2 linked regions of the Pigmentibacter sp. JX0631 genome follow. The protein of the gene in region 2 binds, or shares a complex with, the protein of the main gene of each other region. Links are inferred from orthologs where the notes say so. Each region holds a gene or a part of one and is shown on either strand. Other genes may lie near its edges. The genes, in order: trxB and trxA.

The links.
Region 1: the proteins of trxA (region 2) and trxB are in contact, whole or in part, in a crystal structure (PDB 1F6M), measured with the Escherichia coli proteins. The link is inferred for Pigmentibacter sp. JX0631 from one-to-one orthologs.

Annotation. Positions count from the first base shown.
Region 1 is NZ_CP123622.1:1,363,740-1,372,974, forward strand. Bases 1,804-4,636 are described here. They hold trxB (thioredoxin-disulfide reductase), read right to left. Parts: upstream 3,766-4,636; coding sequence 2,842-3,765; downstream 1,804-2,841. Other genes in these bases: QEJ31_RS05930 (S8 family serine peptidase), read left to right, coding at 1,804-2,840; QEJ31_RS05940 (SDR family oxidoreductase), read left to right, coding at 4,025-4,636. Also shown: QEJ31_RS05920 (hypothetical protein), read left to right, coding at 1-150; QEJ31_RS05925 (hypothetical protein), read left to right, coding at 224-937; more of QEJ31_RS05930, read left to right, coding at 948-1,803; more of QEJ31_RS05940, read left to right, coding at 4,637-4,804; QEJ31_RS05945 (tyrosine-protein phosphatase), read right to left, coding at 4,799-5,563; QEJ31_RS05950 (phosphatase domain-containing protein), read right to left, coding at 5,741-6,811; QEJ31_RS05955 (hypothetical protein), read left to right, coding at 7,067-8,332; QEJ31_RS05960 (hypothetical protein), read right to left, coding at 8,479-8,940.
Region 2 is NZ_CP123622.1:796,915-806,218, reverse strand. Bases 6,403-9,304 are described here. They hold trxA (thioredoxin), read right to left. Parts: upstream 8,066-9,304; coding sequence 7,739-8,065; downstream 6,403-7,738. Other genes in these bases: QEJ31_RS03340 (PTS sugar transporter subunit IIA), read right to left, coding at 9,067-9,304; rapZ (RNase adapter RapZ), read right to left, coding at 8,168-9,070; QEJ31_RS03355 (ribonuclease HII), read right to left, coding at 6,843-7,736; QEJ31_RS03360 (hypothetical protein), read right to left, coding at 6,403-6,731. In the rest of the region: QEJ31_RS03410 (hypothetical protein), read right to left, coding at 1-456; QEJ31_RS03405 (RNA polymerase sigma factor), read right to left, coding at 518-1,168; QEJ31_RS03400 (AI-2E family transporter), read right to left, coding at 1,161-2,225; QEJ31_RS03395 (hypothetical protein), read right to left, coding at 2,225-2,539; QEJ31_RS03390 (hypothetical protein), read right to left, coding at 2,548-3,021; QEJ31_RS03385 (hypothetical protein), read left to right, coding at 3,001-3,834; transcription elongation factor GreA, read right to left, coding at 3,867-4,367; QEJ31_RS03375 (DUF1844 domain-containing protein), read right to left, coding at 4,646-4,894; QEJ31_RS03370 (N-acetylmuramic acid 6-phosphate etherase), read right to left, coding at 5,039-5,914; QEJ31_RS03365 (hypothetical protein), read right to left, coding at 5,921-6,400; more of QEJ31_RS03360, read right to left, coding at 6,372-6,402. UniProt on the Escherichia coli protein: Participates in various redox reactions through the reversible oxidation of its active center dithiol to a disulfide and catalyzes dithiol-disulfide exchange reactions.

The sequences.
Region 1 (9,235 bases), 570 kb from region 2 along the record:
AGTAAAAACAATTTTTACATCGACAAGATACACTTGTGCCAGAACATTAAGATTTGTTACTTAGAAAAAAATTTCGTTATTATTTCTATAATTCCTGAGTTTACCCCTAATTTTTATGGAAAAACGGATTTAGAAATTTGGCAAAAGTAAAAACTTGAAGAATTTTCATAAATTTAGAAATTTAAACTTCGATAAAAAGAGTACTTCCCAATAGGTGGATAATATGCGAATTAAAAATGTCATTTTATTGCTTTTAATTATAATAATCGCAATTATTATCATAATATTTTTGGAAAACTATCAAAAAAGTACTGATTTAAAGCAAACAAATACCTCTAAAGAAAAAATCGAAACAAATAGTTCTAACAATGAAAGAGTTGATTATAAAAAAGGGATGGAAGAATTAAATAGACAAAAAAGAGAAAATGAAATAAAAAAAACAAATAGTATTATCAAAACAAAATATAATGAAGATGAATTTAAAAAATATATTAAAGATAAAGTAAATACAAAAATTCCAAATCATGATAATTTATATTTTATAGATAATATTTCAGCAGTATATAAAAAATCTGATGAACTTATGAATAGAGAATATCTATGGCAAGATGAGGAATTTTTATATTATAAATCATCCAATAAATTTGATCATTTTTCAAATGAAGAATATTTAGCGTTGTTTGATAAAAACACAAATAGTATATATACCACAAATGGATTTTTTATTCTTAAACATAAAAAAGATCCAATTAACTTTTCAGGTATGTATGATAGAAATAATGTTGATAAAGTGACTGATTTCAAAGAAGATATATCTATTGTAAGAGCAAAAAACAATAGCAATTTAGTAAAAATTTATCAATCTCTACAAAATGAAAAAAATTTAATTAGTGTATCTCTAGAAATACTAGATAATATTCTTGTAAAAGATTTTTAAGGAAAGATGAATGAAAAAATTATTTTTTATAATACCATTTTTTTCCATAATATTTTTTTACTCTTGTGAATTGATCTTTCGTGCCGATGAGACTGAGAAAAAAGACTTATTTAAGGAAATGTGGCATTTAAAAAATACTGGACAAAAATCCTATGCAAAAACAGAAGCAATTTCTGGCATTGATTTAAATTTACCTAGCGATAAATATACTGGAAAAAATATCAAAATTTTAATTGCTGATGACGCTGTAGATTTAAAACATCCTGATCTTATTTCGAATGCTTTAGTTAATGGTTCTATTGATCTTTACAATGATCCATTAAATTCTGTTTCATACATACCTATTACACAAAACACTGAAACACATGGAACGAAAGTTGCTGGAATAATAGCCGCAGCTAAAAACAAAAACAATAATTTTAGAGGCATCGCTTATTCAGCAAAATTAGGAAGTGCAAATTTATTTGAAAAAGCAAACTCAATTTTTTCTTACACAACTTTGCAGATGTTAATGTATGATTTTGCATTTAATCAAAATTTTGATATCATAAATCAAAGTTATGGAGAAAATCCTTTTGTTTATTCTTCAATATATTCTTCAAATTCTCAAGCTATTAATGAATTAATAAAAAATAATTATAGGAAAAACTCGACAAAAGGTTTTATCATAGTTACTAGTGCTGGAAATTATACTTGTGAATTTAAATATGCTGATAAATATACTGAAATAAATGGAAAAAAATCAAGTTATGAAACAACTACAAATATAAACTTTAATAATCTAAAAAATTTAAAAGACTATGAGAAAAAATATTTATCAAGAATAAGACCTCATTTATCTTTATTTGATTGGAAAAAATCAACACCTTATACTATTGTTGTAGGAGCACTATCCGCAAATGGAATTATTGCTGAATATTCAAGTATTGGTTCAAATTTATGGATCACTGGATTTGGAGGAGGGGAGTTAAGTAGAAAAACCGAAGATAATTATTTCAACTCTGATTCTATCGAAAGACCAAAAATTATTACAACAAATATTCCTGGGAGAGTAGGATTTGGAAATTTATTTGATAATGGATTTTTATCTGAAAATAAAAATCTTCATTATTCATCTACTTTTACTGGAACCTCAGCAGCAGCTCCAACTATTTCTGGGGTAATCGCCTTACTGTTAAGTTCGAATCCAAAATTATCCTTTTGGGATATAAAACATATTTTAGCAAAAACTGCTAGCAATAAAAAAATTGAACCCAATCCAAAACCCTATTGTATTAAAGTCATCGAAAATTTAAATTTATTTGAAACAGGAAGTAATCTTTGGTCAGTTTGGAAAAATAATTGGGTTACCAATGCTGCGGGTTATCACTTTAGTAATTTTTATGGTTTTGGCGTAGTTAATACAACTGAAGCTTTAAATTATGCTCTAAATTATGATTATCCCTATTTAGGGAAACTAATTTCTAACTATGTTTATAAAAATTATAATATACAAAAAGTAATTAATGAGGGATCATTTGATTATCCAATTGAGATAAATATTGATAGAAATATAAAAATCCAAGCAATAAATATCTATCCAATTTTAGACGCTAGTAAATCTGACGGAATAGGAATTGAAATTGAATCTCCCCAACATACAAAAAGTGTAATATTATATCCTGGTAACTCATTAATTTCTGCTAGTACTGATGATTATAATAATAGACTTAAATTTCCAGGAAATAATTCCAAACTTGCTGATGAAAATATTGGTTTATTAACAAATGCTTTTTATGAAGAAGATTCCAAGGGTTTATGGAGAGTAAAAATAATTAATGCAAATAAAAAAGAACTTAATCAAAATAATCAAGTTCTTTTTAAGGGAATTAAATTTGAAATATTAGGCTTTTCAAAGAATTAGTTTAATGCGCAAAACCTTCTATATATTTTTCTGCTTGCAAAGCCGCTTGACAACCTCTTCCTGCAGCCGTGATAGCTTGGCGATATAATTTATCTTCAACGTCACCCGCTGCAAAAATTCCTTCAATATTTGTATAGGTTCCATTTTTTGTTAATATATAGCCCTTTTCATCCATATCAACCAATCCTTTCACAAAATCTGTGTTTGGATGATGACCTATAGCCATAAATAAGCCGTCAACGGTAATATTATCCTTTGTCCCATTTTTATTTTTCGCAACAATACCTGTTAAGCCTTTGTCATCAGAAATGGTATCTATAATTTCTGTATTATAAATAATTTTAATTTTCGGATTTGCAACTACACGTTCTTGCATAGCTTTACTAGCTCTAAATTTATCACTTCTATGAATTAAAATTACTTCGGCCGCCAATTTGGAAAGATACATTGCCTCTTCCATGGCACTGTCTCCACCGCCAACAACGGCAACTTTTTTATTTTTATAAAAAAAGCCGTCACAAACAGCACATGTTGATAATCCGTAGCCCATCAATTTATCTTTATTTGGCAAGGGCAATGTTATTGCAGAAGCTCCGGTAGCAATAATAACTACTTTTGCTTCTAGATCTGGTTCATAGTCACGCTTAATGATGAATGTTCCTTTATTGCTTCTTTCTACTTTTGATACTGAACCATTTAACATGCGAGCACCTACTTTTTCAGCCTGTTCACGCATATCCCGCATTAATTTATTTCCATCTATTCCATCTACAAAACCAGGCCAGTTTTCAATTACACTGGTAGTAGTCAATTGACCGCCAGGTTGCATACCACCAATAACAACAGGTGATAATGCTGCTCTTGCTGAGTATATAGCTGCTGTTAATCCGGAAGGCCCAGAACCAATAATGACAACATTTTCCATTTTTTACTCCAATGCTTAAAAGAATCTTAATGCGGTTTAAACCGTTAAGTATAATTTAGACTTAGTCTAAGCTCTGTCAAGGCTTCTTTCTTCCACTTCTTTTTTATTGAATAAATTATATAGTAATATTATATATTTATATAATGATTCAGAAGCTTTTGCGAAAAGAATCAACTACAATGTACAGCTAATTAAAAATATTATAAACCAAGTTTGTCTTCTTTCATAATTCTATGAAATTCTTTAAAAGGACATCCTAATGAAATCAAATAATTCAGAACTATTCTGGTTAAGTGGCGCTTCTAGTGGAATTGGATATGCTGTAGCCGAAGAACTTGCAAAGAAAAAAGCCAGTATCATTATTTCATCAAGAAATGCGAATAAAATTTCTGATAAAATAGGCATTCTTAAAAACTTAGGCGCAAGCAGCATAGAGTTAGTAGATTTAGATATATCTGAAGATGAAGCAAAAAATACTATAAATAACACACTAAAAGGAAGAAAATTAGCTGGCGTTTTAGTAAATGGAGGCGCTTATACAGGAAAAAAATTAGTCGAATATAAGTATGAAGACTTCCTTCAAAGTAACAAAAATATTCTTGCTGGACCAGCACAATTTATATTAAACATTTTACCTTTTTGTGAACATAATAATTCTAGTATAGTTGCAATTACAAGTACATCGGTTAAAGAGCCTGTTGGTTTATTACATATGTCTGCCATTTATAGATCAGGTTTAGTTGTTTTCTTAAAAAATTTAGCACATGAAATTGGTCATACAGGAATACGTATTAACAACGTTGGCCCTGGTTCTACAGCAACAGAACATATAGAACATTTAATAGAAAGTTCAGCAATAACGACAAATACAAATGCAGAAATAATTAGGAAAAACTTTGAAAGTCGTTCTGCACTTAATAGAATGGCAGATCCATCAGAAATTGCAAAAGTAGTTACTTTTTTATTTTCAAAAGATGCATCATTTATCAATGGACAAACTATACTAGTGGATGGTTGTTCCACTAGATCATATTTATAATTTTATAAAACTATTTGCAGCTTGTTTCATTAAATCATTAGTTATTCCACATTCTTCAATTAAAAAATGCGAAATACCACCATTTTTTTGCTGTTCAGTAATAAAATTCTTCATTTTTCCTATTTTATGTTTTTCTAACGCACTTGTTTTTTCATAGTCACATTCTATTGCATTTATTGTTTCTTCACTCAATAAGTTTTTTTGCTCTAAAGCCATAGCAGAAAGCATAGCTGCAAATGCACCAGTTCTATCTCTACCAACATCACAATGAAACAAAAAACTATTTTTATTTATCAAATCAAGTAAAGCTTTTTCAAAAAAAGTGCACATAGTTTGTTTAAATTCTATTTTTTTCCAATTCTCAAAATTTTCTATATCATTGATTTCAAAAGTTGTATTCGGATGAAAACCATATTTTCTGGTTCCATTCTCCATTTCACAGTAATAAGAATGGGGATTCCAAGGGCTAAAATTAAACGAATATATTGTATTTGGATTATTGATTTTATTACAACTCCAGCCAGAAAAATACTTATTTGAGCGATAGACAAGACCTGTGTTAAACATTTCTTTCTTCAAACACTTATTTAAACTTTGGCCTACATCTCTGAAATTTAATCTGTAATCAAAAAGCCCAATCCATAGTTTTGGTTCGTATTTACTTTTATCTCTTTTATAAACATAGCCAATAATCGCAACTAAAGACAAAATAAGCAGCAAAGGAATTAAGGTGAAAAGTAATATCTTTTTTTTGTTCATCAAATATCCATATCTATATACTAGTAAACAATAAAATAACTTTCCTAAAGATCGTTACTCCAATTCAAAAGACAGTTTTAAATCATTTAACTAAAAAAAAATAGTCGAAATAAAAAAAACCGAGTTTTATTTTCTCGGTCTTTTTTATAAATATAGAATATTTTTTAAAGAGAAAAATTAATTTCCTCCAGCTTTACAACCTGGGTAAGAAACTATTTCAGAATGTATTTTTGTTATTTTATCTAATAATTCATCGTCATTATTCAGTTGATTTAATACAATTCTTTCCCATTCAGATGTATTTAAAAATCCAGAACAACCATGCATCCATGGAGCATAAAATAATTTCTGAGTGTTTTCTAATTCTTCTGCCTCTTTCGAATTAGTTACAAGAGTATGATCTAATGCTTTGATTGATTGATCTAAGATCTCAGTTACATTATCTCTTGAAATAAATCCCATTTTATAAAATTGGATTGCTAGATCAGCTGTAGTGAAATAAGGAATTTGATTTTTATATATTTCATATCTTTTCCTTGAATCACTAGTAGAATAATTGATAATGTTTTTATCTGGTCCAGCATAAATATGATGCATGAAAGTTACAGTTCTATTTGGATACATAGATGATATTTTTAAATAAACATCTGGATCCAATTGTCCATTATCACCCATTAAAATTGCATAAATTTCCGGGTCACTATCCATTATTTTCTTTATAGCTGCAACTTTTCCATTTAATATCATATCATTTATTTTATGATTTAAATAACTTGAACCTGTTCCAACAGGAAAATAAGGATCTATTTCTTCTTGTGGCACATTATGATTGTGATTATGAATTACACTTGGAATTTTCTCGATAATTCCAACTACACCATGAATACTATTTTGGATATTTAATTTATTTGAATTAGCTTGAGAAGGCAAAGAAGTTTGAGTAGGAAATTTGTTAACTTGTAAAAAGTGATTTGCTGGATAAGCCAAAGGACCTTTTGCACCAGTTACATAGAATATTTCTCTTGCAGAAGTTGTGTTATTATCAGAGAAATTTTTGAATAAAAGAGGCATAGCAAAAAAAGCATTAGATTGCATTGAGTTTTCAGCAAATAATTTTGTACCAGCCATCACTGCTGTTATCTTAATAGTGTCGTCTACATCAGATATTATTACATATTTTTCAGCATAAGCTGAAATATTAAGTATCAGTGTAAGAAAAGAAAAAATGAAAGAATATATTATTTTCATGTAAGCATCCAATAGTTATAAGTTTTATTTAACTATATGTAATTCTTAGACTATATTCCGTCAAGGGTACTAAGGAAACAATGTAAATTTAACTTAAAATACAAAATATACTAAGACATTTTTGATTTTATCCATAATATTTAATATGATTTTAATCAAAAATTAATTTAAATAATAATACAAATTAGAGGATATATATAAATATTTTCCTATTAAAGACGATATATCAATAGTTATATTCATATGGATAAAGCTATGCGATATATTATCTTTTCAAGAATACTATTTGCCATTATTATATTTTTATCCTGTAAAAATCAAACCGATGATAAATCTGTAAGTAAATCTATACCAGATCAACAAAAGACAATCTCTTCTTTTCCATTTAGTTTCTATTCGACAGCTAACAGCGGAAATGAAGATAATTGCTTAATAATCCTAAAAGAAATGCAACAAAATGGCGTTACTATGATAGGGCCTTACTACGGCCATAATATTACACAATGTTTTAAATCAGCTAGTAAATTAGGAATGAAAGCCATTTATAGAATTGATTTAATAGGGCAAGATAATAAAAACCCTATAAATTTCACATCTACTCCAATAAATGATGCGCCAAATTATGCTGAAATAAAGCAACAAGTTAAAACAACTATTCAAAATATAGTCAATGATCCTGATTTAAATAATGCTGTTGCTTGGTGGGCTGTTTCTCCAGAAGAATTAAGATATTGGCGAAAAAATGAAATGAATTACTTAACAAATTTAAAAAAAGCAATTTTAGAAGTAGAAAATGAATTAAATTTAAAACATAGACTTCTGATGATGTATGAACCAAATAATAGAAAAGCTGCAGACTTAGTAAATATTGGAAAATATGGCCTTGATGTCCAAATGCGGGGGGTTTATGGAAATGGAATAGATGATCCAAATTGGCCGAATATTATTGAATTCGGAACACAAGCAGTTTATCAATCATCAAATGATTTAAAAAATCTTGGCGGCGTTACTTTAAATTTGAACAAAGATTATTCAAGTAGTCTTAATGAAGAACAAGCAAAATCATTAATTCGAGTTGCTGCTTATGTTGCACTAATAAATGGTGCTAAAGGAATTCAAATTTGGTCGTGGGCAACCCGCGCGGGGTTATCAAAAGAAAATAGAGACAAACAAGTTGCAGCATATATGAGTGTTAGTAATGACTTAAATGGAAAATTGCATTTAGCAAATATTTTTATGCAAGGCCATAAAAATCAAGACAAAAGTTTATTCACAATCACTTCAGGAACAGCAACCGAAAATTTAAAATTCGAGCTATGGGACTATAATAATAGTAAATATTTGTTCTTAATTAATACTTCATTAAATAAAAAAGTTTCAATTAATTCTTTACTAAATCTAAATTTTCAAAAAAATGAATTTATCGAAGGATTTTCAAATAATACATTTAAAATGCAAAGTAATAATACATTTTCTTTAGATATTGATCCATTAAGTATTATAATTTTGAAATTTTCATAAATAAAATATTTTTATTAACACTTAAATTTATTACAAATTATATAATTAAATTAAGAATATAATTTGGAATTAATACAATACATTAATCCTACATTCAATCTGAAATTAAGAAAGACAATTGGGTTCAGTTGTCAATTTGAAAATTTTTATTCATACTTCGCTTTCATATCTTTATGGCCTTCTAAATGTTCTAATAAATATTTTTTTTGGGTATTATTCAATAACTTTCTTATTTTAATAATATTTTGGAAATGTAGTTCTAAGATTCTTTTTTTTAAATCTAAATATTCAAGGTACATTTTTTTTAAATCTGTATCTGACTTTGTTTCATCCAGAATGGCTGTATTTATTTTTGCTAATTTTCCATGCAATTCATCTGAAATTGCTTTAAGTAAAACAATTTGATCATCAAAAATTTTCTTCATTTTTTGCTTTTGATCTTTTGTTAAATTAAAAGTGGAATCATCTAATATTCTAATACTTGCTATTATACTTTGAGGTTCCACTTCATGTGGCTCAATAAAAACCTCTTCCGCTTTTGCTTGCAAAAAATTTGTCAGTAATAAAGTTACAACAAGATATTTATAGCATTCTTTAAGGTTAAGCATAAAAAAATTCTCCGAAAACCCAAACAAGGAATCGGATTTACTATTGTCATTTTTAATTATTTTATTAGTCGGGGAATAGACATAAGATCGGTGAAAACTAGAAGTTGGTGCTCATGACCAGAATCGAACTGGTACACCCTTGCGAATACAGGATTTTAAGTCCTGTGCGTCTACCTATTCCGCCACATGAGCACGAATGATTACATATAGCAAGAATTTAAGATTGACAAGCCTTGGAAGGATATTTACGCAATTTTTTTTTCATGCTAGCGTCAAGACGGCTATTTTGTTCAAT
Region 2 (9,304 bases):
CGCAAAATAGGTTTGAGCCAATTGCTGGGGAATGACAGGTTCAAAAGATTGATCTGGCAAGGAGTCCATTGAAAGCTGTGGGAGTGCTGAAGAGTCTCCGACAAGGTCAAAATCAGGTGGCAAAGCATTTGCGTCTTGTAAGGCAGAAACCATTTCCGAGATAAAATCATGATTAGAATTTTCAAATACACTGAGGAAAAAAAATGTAGTTGAGGCGGCAATGAGCGCTGTTACTACATGTGAAACATATAATTTTTTATTTTGTAGATAGACTTTTTTTAATTTTTGATTTAAAGTACTGAAAAATTTAATATTTTTCTGTTTTCCGGAGTTTAGGAGAAGCTTTTCAAGGCTGCGTTTTCTCTGAGAAGAAACAGAAAGCTTATGGAAATGGTTTTTAACTTGTTCCTTCCAAGATTCATTTTTATTTTGAATATTTGGATTTTTTGGTAACATTTTAAAAACACCTCAAATTAAGTTCAGTCATTCAATTGTATAAACGTTAGTGGGAATGATTTTATTCCCTTTCAGTCGTAGGATTTTTGAGTTTATTTAAAGCCCTTGATAACGTGCTCATGACAGTTCCCATGGGAACCCCTAAGATAGATGATATTTCTTTATAAGAGTAATCCTCTGCTGCCAGATAAATAACACTTCTTTGTCTATCATTTAATTCAGAAAAACGTTTTTTCCAATTATCATCTAAAGCTAATCTATAAAATTCTTTTTCATTGCTTTGCAGATCATCATCTTTAACCGAAGCAGTCTCTGAATGTTCAAGTTGCTCAGTGCTAAGATTATGGAGAGTGTCTTCTGAGTAATCAAATTTCCATTTTTTATGCAGTTGTTGTTCATCAATATATGTGTTCTTAACAATTCTGTAAAGCCAATTTTTAAAGTGATATTGAATTTCTGAAGACAAAAAAAGATCACTGATATCTGCGTTAGATATAATTGGATTTTTATAATTTAATAGAAACTTAGGAAACGCTTTAAGAGCTTTTAATAATGATGTTTGATGGATATCTTCGGAAAGTAATTTGTTGTTACATAAACTATAACAAAATCGATACATACCATCCCAATGTTTTTTGGAATAGAGTACAAACTCTTCATTCCAATTCAACTCAACTTCTATGATTGATTCAATGCAATTTGTATTATCCATTGCTACCATTTTTGTAAAATTGAGATTCCTTATATGATTTAATCATCATTGCAAAGGAAACTTTTCCTACGGCCGCTAAAGGCACTGCCAATAAAACTCCGTAAAAACCAAACCAGTCACCAAAGCAAAGTACGGCAAGAATAACAAGAGAAGGATGTAATCCTGAGAATCGTCCCATGATCCTTGGCGTAATGAATAATCCATCTAAGCATTGTACAACTAAAAAAGCTAGAGAGACAGTAAAAATAAGATGAGTAGAAGCAGAATTTGTAACCAAAACAAAAAAACATAGAAAACTGCCAACAAGGATATCCATATAGGGCACAAGTCTAGCTAATCCAGTTAAAATACCAACAGCGATTGCGGTGGGCAAACCAGCTATTAATAATGCACTTGGGTACAAAACACATAATGTTAAAATAACTATGGATTGACCACGTAAAACTGAACGCAATTTTGTATTTACTTCTTCTTTAAATTCAATAAAAGTAGGTTTTAAATCAATAGGGATGAGGTCAAAAATAATATTATGCATTTTGGTAAAATCACGCATAAAGAAATATGAAAAAAACGGAGTAAATATAACTAATAATAAAACTGAGACTAAAAACCTTGTACTATCACCGATCTTGACTAATAGGGTTTGACTAACTTTATCTATATTAATAGGAAATAAATCATAAAGATAAATAACTTTATAAGGCTTTTGCCCAGTGAATTCAGATATTACTGATTGAATTTTAGGTAACAAATTTTCTTCTAGATAAATTTTAAAACCAGGCAATAATTTTATCAAACCTCTTAATTGCTCAAAAAGAATTGGAAATAAGATCCAAATTGCAAGCAAAGATAGTAAGGCAAATATAATTAATGTTGTAATAGAAATGTAAGCTCTATTTATTCCTTTTTTTTCCAAAAATTCAAAGAAAGGATTTAATAAATATGCTATAAGAAAAGCAAAAATAATGGGTCCAATAACTATGTTTAGAAATAAAAATATTCCTAGGGATGCTAAGAAAAAGCAAAGAAAAAATATTTTACCTCTATATGATTTCATTATGTTTCCTTGCTTTCGCCTCTTAGTTTCAATAATTCTTTATCTGTTTCTTTAAGATCTTCGATAATTTCGTAAAGTTCAGTTTGTTTTAAAAAATTTTCTACTTCTTCTGGTAATCCATCTACATAAGCCTCATAAAGGTTTCGCCCCAACTCAGCAAATAATTCTTTCCTTTTTTGTACAATTTGAACTTTTCTAATTTGATGTTTTGCTTCATCCACACCTCGTTTTAGTTCTCTTGAACTAATTTTAGCCGCATCGGACAATGTTTCCTGAATTTTTTTCCAATCTAATGAAAAATTATGATTGCCCATTTTTTCTCCTATTCCTTCTTGGCAATGGCAAGCTCATCTACAATAAGACTTCCAATTGCCATAGCAAATAGGAAAAGCATAAAGTAAGCAAGTGGTAAGCCTGTTAATGGTAGAAGGCTTGCGATACACCAACTTAATATTGAGGTTGTTGTAAATATTAATGTTTTTTTAATGCTTAAAGAAAATTGTCTTTTCGGTTTTATGATTCCTAAATCAGATAATAGACTAAAACGAGAGCCTTTTTCAGCCTGCTGTTTTGCCATTAAAATGTTCTCTCTTAACAAAATTGTTAAAATAGCAAGAATACTTGTTTCAGCTAACGGAAACACTAGGATAAAAGCAAAGGATAGATAGTGAAATAAAAAGAAATTTATAAGTTCAAAATTATACTTTTGAATAAATGAAAGAAATAAGAAAAGAAAAAATGCTATTAAACTGCCATATAGGGAAATTGCTAAAGCATGACTAGAAAATTTGATCAACAAAACACCAAAGATAAAAATGAAAAAAGTTGTCATGTTTTTTTGAAAAGACAAAGACATAGTTTGATGATTCCCTACAAAAAATTAATCATCGCCTTTTCGATATTAACACAATCTCTTTTTTTTATGAATGAACTTTTTGCACAAGATGAAGTTGTCGAAAAATTTGATTATGTCCCAGATTTTCGAGCAGGACATAATTTATCTTTACTTCTGTCCGGTGAGTATTCCACTTGGAACTTTCATCAAAACTCAGCATCTTCAAATCAAAATGTAATATCAGATTTTTCTAAGACAGGTGGAAATGCTGCTTTTTATCTAAGATACGCTTATCATATAAATATTATTTCTTTTTTTGGATTTTTTATCGGCACAACTGCTGGGATTCTTTCTGAAGTTGAGTCCTATGGCAAATTGAGTCAAGGCTATGGAGTCTTATTTCCAACATTACTAGGTGGGTTGGTTGCAAATATGGGACAGCATTTTCGTTTGCTCTCAGGTTTTGAGTATGGAGCTACTTGGTATCCTGAAATGAAAATCACTACAAATTCAGGGAATGATAAAATGATTTCTCCAGTACCTGACATGTTTTCAGCTTTTGTTGGGCTTGATTATTTTGTGACGAGGAATAAAGCCATCACCTTTCAGGGGGGGTGGAGAAAACAATCTTTGATCATTTTAAACAACGGTTCTTCAAACACTTATTTAAATACTATTGGACTTGAAAACGAAAGTTATTTTGTAGCACTCGGTTTAACGTTACAAATTGGAGATTTCAATCAAGCTATTAGTTCGGTATTGCCGAAAAGATAAATAAACAAAAGGAGATAGTTATTAGGTAACTTCTATTCAGTAAATTGAATGTCTTTTACTTCATAGTATTTTTCTCCCCTTGGAAGATTTACTGTCACAATATCACCAATGGTTTTATTAATGAGTGATTTTGCAAGAGGGCTTGAAATTGAAATTGCGTTATTTTTTATATCAGCTTCTAGATCACCAACAATACGATAGCATTTTTCTTCTCCCTTAGAGTCGTCACTAACGTCAACTAAGGAAACCAAAGCACCAAACACAACTCTATCTGTTTTTCCTTTGCCGATTTGAATCACTTGCACTCGGCCTAATTTATCTTCGAGTTCCATAATGCGGCCTTCAATAAATCCTTGTTTTTCTCGAGCGGCATGATACTCAGCATTTTCAGATAGATCTCCAAGTGCTCTGGCTTCAGCTATTTCAGATATTACTTTAGGACGATCTACGGTTTTTAATCTTTTCAATTCTTCTTTCAGCTTTTCGTGACCGATTGAGGTAATTGGAATGGGAGAGTTTGTTTCAACAGACATAATAGTTACCTTTTTATTTGGATAAAAAAAGAAACAAACCGATCTTTCCACCAATTTTATTGAGTATAAAGGTCGATTCGCTAAAATCTTCGGGCAAAATGCCCTCTAACTAGTTTTAGTTCACATGTAGTGTGAACTCTTCCTTCTTGTGAAAGGAAGAATAAGTTTCATAAACTAACCAGCGGGCTGAATGGCGGTGAGGTCGTTCAGCCCGCATGATATGCTTATAATAAGCGTATCATTTTTTTTTTCAATGACACCCTTATAGGATAGCATGGTTACTTCTTAGCTTCAACATACTTTAATCGTAGGTCATAAAGAAGGCTAGCTAGCATTTCATCTTCAGCTTGTGAAAGGTTACCCTTAGTTTTTTTCTGCAAAGTTTCGAGCAACTCAATGTTATATTTAGCCGATTCAAGATCTTTTCTAGTTGTATTTGTTCCAGGCTCTGGGACGATTCCTAATCCTACTAGAGCCGCATTTCCTAAAGATAAAACAAGAAGATCGAATAAAGAATGTTCTCGCATATGTTCTTCTCCCAAAAAGAGTCACCAGTAGGCTTATCATAATCATTTAAAAGTTGAATTCAAATAATACTATTTCTTGAAAGAATTCTTGCATGTTTAAAAAATTAAGTGGTTCTAAAAGGAAATCTATCTTTTAAGTGGGCTTTATTCTAGACATTTTCTTAGATTTCCAGCATGTTCGAGAAGAATTTCTTCTGCTGTTTTTAAGTCCTTATATTTTAGATAAACGCATGCCAATTTCACTTTCCCTTTACAAATAACCAAGGACTCTTTTGCAGATTCAGTTGTAACATTGCAAATACCGGCAACAATTTTTATCGCTCTACTATTTAATTTTTCATTTGTTGCAACTAAATCAATCATATATGAGTCATAAGTTCTATTTAACCGGATCATTATACTCGTTGTTAACATATTTAATATTACTTTTTGGGCAGTACCTGCTTTCATTCGGGTTGAGCCTGCTATCACTTCAGCCCCTGTTTTGGCATTTAATTTAATCTTAGCTTCGTTTAAAAGTGGGGATTGAGCTACCGATGAAATTCCAATTGTCAATGATCCTGAAAGGTTAGCCGTCCGCATCACACCTAGAGTATAGGGAGTGCGCCCACTGGCTGCACAACAGATAAATATGTCCTTAGCTGTTGGTTTAAGTTTTTCCGCATCATGTTCCCCTTGCGCAATATTATCTTCAGCATTTTCGATGGCTTCAGAAAATGCTTTTTGCCCACCAGCGAGTAAGAAATGGGCTTTATTCTTTGGCCATGAAAAAGTGGGATAGAGTTCTGCGCATTCTTGTGCAGCTATTCTCCCCGAGGTTCCCGCTCCGGCAAAAATAAGTCTACCACCTGCTTCTAGTAAAGGAACAGCTTTAGTTACTGTAAGTTCTAATTCATCTGAAATAAGTTTGATTGAAGCTATAGCATTTAATTGCGATTCGAGAATTGTATCTAAAATAGTTTTCGTATCCCATAAATCCAATTTATTATATTTTTCACTTTTGTTTTCAGTATCAGTCATACTTTTTTACTTTACAATTTTAAATTTATTTTTATTTTTTGCCTTTTGTTGTTTTTTTTCTTCAATACTTTTTTCATTATCAGGAGGAATTAAACTTCTTATTTTTTCTGCTAACTCATCCATAAAATTTTGAGTTTGAAGAATGGACTTTTGCACGGCTTCTTTTCCTAACACTTCTGATATTTGGCGGATGAACTCATCTGCATAAGCAGCTTGAAGTAATAATACATCAGCTATTTCTTTCAGGAAAATTTTTTCATTAATTTTAAATGCTTTTAGCACTTGTTGGAGATGTTGGACTGATAAAGTTTGTTTGGAGGCTTCTTCATTCATAGCAAACCACAAACTCCAATTCCTTTTATCTGGTTTTTTATTGAATAAAATACAAACCTGTATGTCCTCTTCATTTGGAAAGCTAAAATAAACTTTGTCATCAAGAGACATACGCTCAAATACTTCAAGAATTGTATTTATTTCTGGAAGCATCAAGAGCCTTCTTTTCTGCTATAGTTAAACCATTTTGAAGTGATTCTCTGATTGTTTGACGGATAAATTCTTTTGTGACTTCAATTGCATTTTGAATATTAACTAAATCTTCCTGAGTATAAGAATTGCATTCTTCTTGTGAATTTATGCAACGAAAACATTGCTCTTGAATATTATATAAATATGTTAACTTACTTGTATAAAGTTCGTAACGTAGATCTATTGTTAAATCAAAATCATCTAATGGAGCGCAAATTTCTCCTGCAAGCTCCTTATAGAGCTCATAAGAGACATCTACTGGATTAGATTGTGCAGGGTTTTTTGACACCATTTGTTACCTCAATCCTTTAGCTCACGTTACTTTTGTCCTTTGTACTAGGCACTTCGGACTTAGAAAGAAATTCTTTAGTTTTTTTGCAGGGTATCTAATAAAATGAAGGAATTATAAGTTTGAATGGAGATGATTTGCTAAAAAACTTTTCCTATGAATTTCACAAATTCCATGGGATTGAATTAAATTGAGGTGGCTAGCAGTACCGTACCCCTTATGTTTAGCAAAACCAAAGAGAGGAAATTTTTTATCTTGCTGAATCATTTGTGTATCACGAAAAACCTTTGCAATTATACTTGAGAGTCCTACGCTTACAAATATTCCATCAGCTTTTGTTACGGTAACTTGTAAATTTTGGGAAAAATCTTGAGGTACTTTTAGAAAATGCTTTCCATCCATTAATATTAAAGCATTTGATAAATGATCTGTTAGAAATGGAAAATTATTTTTAACATACTTTTGTAATTCTATAAGAGCTCTACCAACTGATAATTGTACAGCGTTCCAGATATTTAAAGTATCAATTTCTAATGGTGATGCTTGTCCAATGATAAATTGCAAACATTCTAAGTTACTTTTGTATTTTGGAATGTTTTCAGTTGAAAATTCTTCTGCTTTAAAATGTAATTTGTTTTTTGATTCTGATAAGGCTTGAAAGGACTCAATATTATTATTCTTACCGCATATTATTTCTTGAAAAGTTATTTCATAGTCACGCAAAATAATATCAAAACATTCTTGGCGCTTTTTTTCAGTTAGCTTTTTGCTGTCATTAATTAAATGCAACCAATGTTTTTTATAATTTTTAGAAAGTGAATTCTGAAAAGCACTGAGGTCTGCCCACAAACTTACACAACTTACAACTGATCCGGCAACGCAACCTCTTCCAACTTCATCAATAGAAATAATTAAAGGAACAGATTTGTAGTTAAAAATCTGTTCCTTTAATAAGTAATTTAATAAAAAGAATTCATTTTGAAAAAAATTCGATTTAGAGTCACTCATTTTTATTGCAATGCATTAATTTGGTTCATAATAACTTGTTTAGGTTGGTTGCCAACAAGTTCTGCTACTTTTTGACCGTCTTTTACAAAAGCGAGAAATGGAATATTCCGAATATTAAAGCTTGCTGCTAATTGAGGATTATCTTCCACGTTCACTTTACAAATTTTAATTTTTCCTTTTTGTTCCTGTGCAATTTGTTCCAAAACTGGTTCCAATGATTTGCAAGGTCCGCACCAATCTGCCCAAAAGTCAACAAGTACTGGGATTTTGCTTTCCAATACTTCAGTTTGAAAATTATGTTCTGTTATTTTATACACTAAGTCTGACATTTGCTTATCCTTTCAACATTTAAAATCATAGCAGTATTTAAAACTGCACTCCTAAACGATAAGTTGTAACAGAAAACGCATTGGTCAAGAGGAAGATAGCGACTAATCTTTATCTATATTGCGATGTTCGATAGTTACAAGTGGAATTTGTTTGCGAAAAATACTTGCGAGCTCTTCAGCTATGGCTACACTTCTATGTTTCCCACCGGTACAACCAATTCCTATTGAAAAATAATGCTTTCCTTCATCTAAGTATAAGGGATAAAAAAAGTTAATCAAATTAGTAACTTTGTTTATAAAAAGCTCAACATTGGGATCGCTAAACACATAATCTTTAATTTCTTTTGTCAGACCTGTCAAATGCTTGATTTCAGGGTCATAATGGGGGTTTTTAAAACACCGTACATCAAAATATGTATCCAGATCTGAAGGTGTGCCATGTTTAAATCCAAAAGAGACAATGTTCAAAAGTAAATGTCCCTGATTTCCAGAAATTGAGAATTGATTGTAAATAAATTTTTTTAAATTTTGCGAAGATAAGTGAGTAGAATCAATGGTTCTATTCGCCAACTGAAAAATAGGTTCGAGTGTTTTTTCATCTAGTTCAATAATATCGTGCAAATTAGACAGAGGATTTGCTTTGCTTAATGGGTGTTGTCTTCTGGTTTCCCTGAAACGACGCATGATGACATCGTTAGTGGCTTTAAAAAATAAAACTGTAAGATTACAAGAGTTTAATAATAAAGGATATATTTTTTCAAAGGTAACTGGATTGTCGGTGTCACGAGAGTCTAAAGCTAGGGCAATATGTGTCGCTTTTAAAGTATTTCCAGCAATAGAATCAGCAAAAGACTGCAAAAGAACAGCTGGCAAATTGTCAATACAATAATAACCTAAGTCTTCTAGAGCATGAATTGCGATTGTTTTTCCAGATCCCGCAAGACCAGAAATAATAATTACATTTTTTTTCGGGGTAGTTTGTTTTGCGTTAGAATCATTTGTCATTGAGGCTCCAAGCACAGCAAAATTTCTTCTAAGTTGTTTGCTGAAAGTATCCTATTTCTAATTACTTCACTTTTCATAATTCTGCAAATATTAGCAATTATATTGAGGTTAGAAATTTTAGGCACTTTAGGATATTTTGGAGATAAAATAACAAAAAATATTTTTGTTGGAAGTTGATCAAAAGCCTCAAAAGGGATCCCCTCTTTTGATATAAAAAGAAACAATTCTGTTTCG